Prochlorococcus marinus str. MIT 1214: one gene and its partner. The protein of the gene in region 1 binds, or shares a complex with, the protein of each later gene. Links are inferred from orthologs where the notes say so. Each region holds a gene or a part of one and is shown on either strand. Other genes may lie near its edges. The genes, in order: dnaG and dnaB.

Region 1 (3,316 bases):
AACCAATCTGTACCAGAAGGTAATACAAAATCACTAATAATAAAAGGAATAGATAAGGGGATAGAGACCAAAGGAAAGTAGTAAATTATTACAAGAGGGTGTTCTTTGGAAGAAAGCTTCCTTACACATATATATGCCAATGATGTCATCAGCGCACCAAATATTGCAATGATTATTGCTAATATTGTCTCTTGAATATTACTGTTGCTGGTGAATTCCGGCTGACTAACTAAAACAATTCCTATCCAACCAATAATGATTGAATATACTATTCTTCTTAATATATATTCCTTTAAAATTATGTAAGCACATATCACTGTAAAAGTTGGATAAATGTATTGTATTACTGTTGCCGTTGCAATAGGTAATATTGTAAGAGCTTTGAAAATACAGAATAGTGCAACTGTTCCTAGTAAACCCCTTATGATTAATAATTTTTTCTGATATCCCCAAGGGTTAATGTTATTTTTATATAAGTAAAATCTTGTTATTATTATACTTATTGTAGCTCGAGCAAATACAAGTTCTGAAATAGGGATCCTTCCCCCAATCGCCTTCACACAAACAGTCATAAGGCTAAATGCAAAACCGCTTCCTATTAAAAATCTGATCCCTTTAAAATTTTTTTCTATATTTAATTTATTGGTAAGTAGTTTTTCTCTCAATTCCTAAATCTCTTAACTAAATATTTAAATATCAATTAAAATTATCATATGGCTTCTGCTCGACTACATCCTAAGACAATTGAGTCTGTAAAAGAGCGCGTAGATATTGTTGATGTTGTTGGTGAACACGTCGTTTTAAAGAAAAAAGGTAAAGAATATGTTGGAATATGTCCTTTTCATGATGATAGTAAACCTTCAATGTCAGTAATTCCTGGCAAGCAATTTTATTATTGTTTTTCATGTGGAGCTGGTGGAAATGCAATTAAATTCTTAATGGAGTTTCAGAGACAAAGTTTTAGTGATGTTGTTCTTGAGCTGGCTAAGAAATATCAAGTACCAATTGATACGATTGAAGGACCTCAACAAGAAAGACTCAAGCAACAGCTTTCACGTAGAGATACCCTTTATCGTGTTTTAAAAACCGCTACTGGTTGGTTTAGAAATCAATTGAATTCTCCATGTGGAGAAAATGCACTTAATTACCTTAAGAATAAGCGTAATTTAAGTGATGGAACTTTAATCAATTTTGAACTTGGTTTTGCTCCAGATAATTGGGATTCACTACTTAAATATTTTGTAGACATAGAAAAAGTCAGTGTTGAAATCCTTGAATCAGCGGGATTGATTGTTCCTCGAAAGGGTGGTAATGGTTTCTATGACAGATTTCGCAATCGAATAATTGTTCCTATTCACGACAGGCAAAAAAGAGTTATTGGTTTCGGCGGACGAAGTCTTGATGGTTCAGAACCTAAGTATTTAAATTCACCTGAGACTGAAATCTTTGAAAAAGGAAAAAATCTTTTTGGTTTTGATAAATCCACACTTTCCATTAGGAAAAAAGATTATGCAGTTGTTGTAGAGGGATATTTTGATGTGATGGCACTTCATGATTCGGGTATTACAAATGTTGTCGCTTCTTTAGGAACAGCATTAAGTCGCAATCAAATAACGCTTCTTTCTCGTGCCACCGATAGTAAAAAGATTCTCTTAAATTTTGACTCAGATAATGCTGGAATCCGTGCGGCTAATAGAGCCATTAGTGAAGTAGAAAACCTCGCTATTCAAGGTCAACTAGATTTACGAGTCCTTCAATTACCTTCAGGTAAAGATCCAGATGAATTTCTTAAGGATAATTCTCCATCCGAATATGAAGCATTAGCGGCAAAATCACCTCTTTGGATGGATTGGCAAATTGATCAATCATTGAAGGATTTAGATTTAAGTAAATCTGATCAATTTCAGGAAGCCGTTAGCAGCTTAGTAAGTCTCCTTGGAAAGCTTCCTCAAACTGCAATAAGAACTCATTATCTACAGAAGGTTGCTCAGCGTCTTAGTGGAGGTCAAGGTAGATTCGCTCTAAAACTAGAGGAGGATTTACGTAATCAAATAAGTGGTCAAAGATGGCACGGTCGCTCGAAAAAAATTGATAAGCCTCAAGAAATTAGTCTCAGAGAAAGAAGTGAGGCAGATATACTTTTTACTTATATTCACTGTCCTAATTACAGATCTTTTATTCGTTATGAACTTCGCTTAAGGGATCTTGATGATTTTGCGATTAATCATCATCGTGCAATATGGTCTACAATAAGTAACATTGAGGAAAAGATTTTTGGTCCTGAAATTGTTGAGAAGATTAATCGTTTTAATGATTCTAATAATATTTTAGCTGATGTTGATTTAATTAAAAAGTTGTTAGATAATTTCCTATCCAGTGATAATGAGCATCTTCCTAAACTTACTCCTTTACTAGATGTTAATGAACTTCGTTTGGCAACATTAAATGACCCCGAGTCGCTCATCCGTGGGGCCCTGGCTGCTCTTGAAAAGCAAAAATCCTTAAAACGTTGTAGACATTTAATTGATGCATGGAGTTCTCAAAGATTGCAAACTCTTGAGAACTGTATAGCCTCTCTTATTGTTCAGGAAAAATCTGAGCCTAGCGATTCATCTGATATGGAACAGAGAGTTATTAGCATGTTTGAAGAATTAAATAATGATGCTATCAATTTTCAACAGCTTTACTATGCCGAGAGAAAACACATACTTAATCTAGATCAACAGAGATGTTATAAATAATTTTATATGGTTTTTATCAATGAAAAATATTTCACCTTTTAATTTGGATCAATGTTCTTTATCTAATGATCTATGGCCAGATTTTATCAATAAAATTGGTCTTATTAAGGCAAATTTAGCTGTACGACAATCTCTCGATCTTCAGAGAATGCAGGGATCGACTTCCACTCTACCTGTACTTATTCTTGAAACATGTGGAACTGCTTTAGTGAATTCTGAAGCCGTTAAGATTTATATTGGTCTTTCATATTTGGAGCAAGGAATGGTTTTAATTTTCAGTAGTAAATTAAACGCTATTCAGTTACTTAGATACAATTAATATTAATAAAGTATTATAGACAATATTTTATTAATTCATTTTTTACTAATCTTGGTTTATCTTCTAATATATATGCTTGTCTTTCTTTTTCTTCCTCTCTGGATATTCTAATAGATCCATTAAAAGCATTTATCTTTGATGGATTCATTGATAGCTTTCTATCTATTTTTAATAACTTTCCATTATTGCACTCTTGTGCGACATGAATAGCTTCATGTCTTAAAGCTTTTTTTATATGTAAGGCTGTTCTTTCAAA
Region 2 (3,329 bases), 990 kb from region 1 along the record:
CATAAGCAGGTCGAAGCATTACGCATTTTTGCAAGCCTGGAAGAGTCCTTAAAAGTTCTAATTGTAAGTTTTCGGGAAGTCCAGTTGAAAAACCTTGTACATACATTTCTGGAGTATCTCTACCTTCGGGCTCCAAGAAAATCTGGTGTGAATCTTTGTCAGCAAAACGTACAATTTTATCTTCAATTGATGGGCAATATCTTGGACCTTTACTATCAATAAAACCTCCATAAATAGGAGTTAAATGAAGATTGTTTTTAATAAGTTGGTGAGTTTCTTTTGTTGTTCGCGTGATATGACAACTCATTTGTTCTCCACTTTTCCACGAAAGAGGATCAAAAGAAAAGAATTTATCTGAGGCATCGCTTAATTGCTCGTCTAGTGAGTCAAGATCAATAGTTCGTCTATCTACGCGAGCAGGGGTTCCTGTTTTTAAACGATCAGTAGTAAAACCTAACTTTTGTAATTCTTCAGTTAACCCTTCAGATGCTTGCTCTCCTGCTCTACCTGCACTCATGGATTGATTGCCAATCCAAATTCTGCCTCCTAAAAAGGTTCCTGTTGTTATTACAACTGCTTTCGCATGAAAAACGCTTCCAAAATAGGTTTTAATTCCCTTTATAACTCCGATTTTTTCTTGAATTCCTTTTGTGTTTTTTTTAATCTGATTGGGATAATGTTCAATTTCTAGCCCAGTAACCATTGCCTCTCTAATTTTTAAATTTGGCGTATTTTGAAGGATTTTCAGCATTTCATGAGCATATAACCGCTTATCTGTTTGTGCCCTTAATGCTCTAACTGCTGGTCCTCTGCTTGCATTAAGGACTCTTTTTTGAAGAGCTGTTAAATCGGCTAATTTTCCAATGACCCCTCCTAGCGCATCAACTTCATGAACTAATTGACTTTTAGCTGGTCCTCCTACTGCGGGATTACATGGTTGCCATGCGATTCGATCTAAATTGAGCGTAAATAAAGCTGTATTCAATCCTAATCTTGCAGAAGTCAGCGCAGCTTCGCAGCCTGCATGACCACCTCCTACAACAATTACGTCAAAACTTTCATTTGAAGATTGTTTGGTAATCATCAATTAAGCATTTAGGAATTTAATGTTCGAAGAATTAAGCAGCAAGATTTCTAAATCTAGTGAATTGGGGTTCAAAAAGTAATTTAACTGTTCCAACAGGTCCGTTTCGGTGCTTTGTCACGATAACTTCTGTAATTCCTCTATCAGTTGTTTCTGGATTGTAATACTCATCCCTGTAAATCATTAGAACTAAGTCCGCATCCTGTTCTATTGAGCCAGATTCACGCAGATCGCTAAGCATTGGCCTTTTATTGGTTCTTGATTCAACTCCTCTACTTAATTGAGATAAAGCGATTACAGGGACTTTCAGTTCTCTTGCCATACCCTTCAGACCTCTAGTAATCCTTGAGATTTCTTGAACTCGATTATCGGGTGAAGTACCTTCCATTAGTTGTAGATAATCAATCACAATTAGTCCCAGCTCTTTACCTTGTTCAGCAATTAGGCGACGACATAAGGACCTCATCTCAAGAACACTTGAATTTGGTTTGTCGTCAATGAAGATTGGTAATTGACCAAGTGTATTAATACCTTGACCAAGTAATGGCCATTCATCTTGTTGCAAACGTCCCGTTCTTAATCGACTGCTTTCAATGCCTACCTCGCTTGATAGCAGTCTGTAAGTTAGTTGCTCTTTACTCATCTCAAGACTAAAGACACAAACAGGTAGGTCATGAAGTTGAGCTACGTTTTTAGCCAAATTAAGAACAATTGAAGTTTTTCCCATTGCTGGTCTTCCTGCGACAATTATTAGATCGCTCCTCTGTAGTCCTTGTGTCATTGCATCCAGATCGTAAAAATTAACAGGTATGCCTGCTACGGATGTACCAAGTGATCTACTTTCTATTTCATTGAAAGTACTTGTAAGAATTTCGGCAGTAGGTGTTAAACCTTTGGATGGTTGCTCTTGGCTAATAGCAAAGATCTTTTGTTCAGCTTGATCAATGGCTTCTTCCATTGGAAGGCTTTGATCAAAGCCTAATTTGATTACATCATTTCCAGATTTAATTAATTGTCTGCGCAAAAATTTGTCGCTGATTAATTTAGCAACTTGTTCGATTGAGGCTGTAGATGTCACCCTCTCAACCAGTTCAACTAATCGGTTGTTGCCTCCCACTTTTTCTAAAGAATTTGTATCGGCAAGCCAAGCGCTCATTGCTGTTAAATCTGTAGGCTTGCCTTGGCTATGAAGCATTAATGCTGTTCTATATATTTCTCGATGAGCAGATGTGTAAAAAGCTTCAACTTGTAGCAAATCAGCTATTCTTCCTATCGCATCAGGATCCAATAAAATTCCACCAAGAACAGATTCTTCTGCTTCCAAATTTTGTGGTGGTATTTGGTCAGGTTGAGCTTCAAAACGAGGCTTTTCAATCCTGGAGTTATTAAAAGCTCCGAAATCTATACCTTGTTTTGAAAAATCCCCGTTATTTGAAGAGGGGGTGCTTATCATTTATTGCTTTTTGGACAAGGACACCTACTTTGGCTTGTTCAGGCAAAGATGCAACTATTAGTAACTTGTAACTTCAAGGTTTATCTCAGCATTTACTTCGTTATGAAGCTTGATTTGCACTTTATATTTCCCAACACCATGTATCTCAGGGACAGATATATCTCTACGGTCTATATCTTTTTTGGTGGCTTCTTTTACAACTTCTGCTACATCTCCATTTGTCACTGTTCCAAATAAAACTCCATCTTCTCCTACTTGTTTTTTGACAGTAAATCTTCCAATTGTTGTAAGAGCTGTTTGGAAATCAATAGCTTCTTGTTTTTTAGCAGCTTCTTTTTCTGCTTGTTTTGCTCTTCTGTGCTCAACTTGCTTTAAAACAGTTGGAGTAACTGGTAATGCTTTTTTGTTAGGTAATAAAAAGTTTCTTGCAAAGCCAGGAGCAACCTCAACAAGGTCACCATCATTGCCAAGACTTTTTATGTCTTCGTTTAGAACAACTTGAACTCTCTTAGCCATGGATTGAAAATGAATTAATGCTATTTATTTGTTATTAGTAATATTACGACGCGACAGGGAGTCTAATTTTTTTGGCTAAACCAATTGATTTCAAGAAACGTATATGTTGCCAAGTTAGGTCTATTTGATTTCGTTGAAGGCCATGCTTAGCTGAATTAGGAAAAGCATGATGATTGTTGTGCCAACCTTCTCCAAATGTAAGCGCTGCCACCCATTTATTATTTTTGGAATTATCTCCACTCTCATATGCAATTGAACCCCAACAATGAGTTGCTG

Evidence for each region.
Region 2: the proteins of dnaG (region 1) and dnaB are in contact, whole or in part, in a crystal structure (PDB 2R6A), measured with the Geobacillus stearothermophilus proteins. The link is inferred for Prochlorococcus marinus str. MIT 1214 from one-to-one orthologs. Residues at the interface, in WP_049624496.1 of Geobacillus stearothermophilus: Lys456, Leu457, Leu458, Pro459, Ala460, Asn463, Ala464, Leu467, Leu535, Leu536, Ile537, Ala538, Gln544, Glu545, Asp548, Tyr549, His552; in WP_033016901.1 of Geobacillus stearothermophilus: Ser13, Glu15, Ala16, Gln18, Glu91, Leu92, Asp94, Ala95, Val96, Pro97, Thr98, Ala99, Ala100, Asn101, Tyr104, Tyr105, Ile108.

The regions. Positions count from the first base shown.
Region 1 is NZ_CP114777.1:280,533-283,848, forward strand. The notes cover bases 244-3,227. They hold dnaG (DNA primase), read left to right. Parts: upstream 244-713; coding sequence 714-2,741; downstream 2,742-3,227. Other genes in these bases: O5639_RS01495 (DMT family transporter), read right to left, coding at 244-665; O5639_RS01505 (hypothetical protein), read left to right, coding at 2,761-3,060; O5639_RS01510 (serine hydroxymethyltransferase), read right to left, coding at 3,074-3,227. Outside these bases: more of O5639_RS01495, read right to left, coding at 1-243; more of O5639_RS01510, read right to left, coding at 3,228-3,316. UniProt on the Escherichia coli protein: RNA polymerase that catalyzes the synthesis of short RNA molecules used as primers for DNA polymerase during DNA replication.
Region 2 is NZ_CP114777.1:1,272,336-1,275,664, reverse strand. What follows is about bases 329-3,325. They hold dnaB (replicative DNA helicase), read right to left. Parts: upstream 2,538-3,325; coding sequence 1,119-2,537; downstream 329-1,118. Other genes in these bases: O5639_RS07200 (acyl-CoA desaturase), read right to left, coding at 3,097-3,325; rplI (50S ribosomal protein L9), read right to left, coding at 2,595-3,053; mnmG (tRNA uridine-5-carboxymethylaminomethyl(34) synthesis enzyme MnmG), read right to left, coding at 329-1,084. In the rest of the region: more of mnmG, read right to left, coding at 1-328; more of O5639_RS07200, read right to left, coding at 3,326-3,329. UniProt on the Escherichia coli protein: The main replicative DNA helicase, it participates in initiation and elongation during chromosome replication. Travels ahead of the DNA replisome, separating dsDNA into templates for DNA synthesis.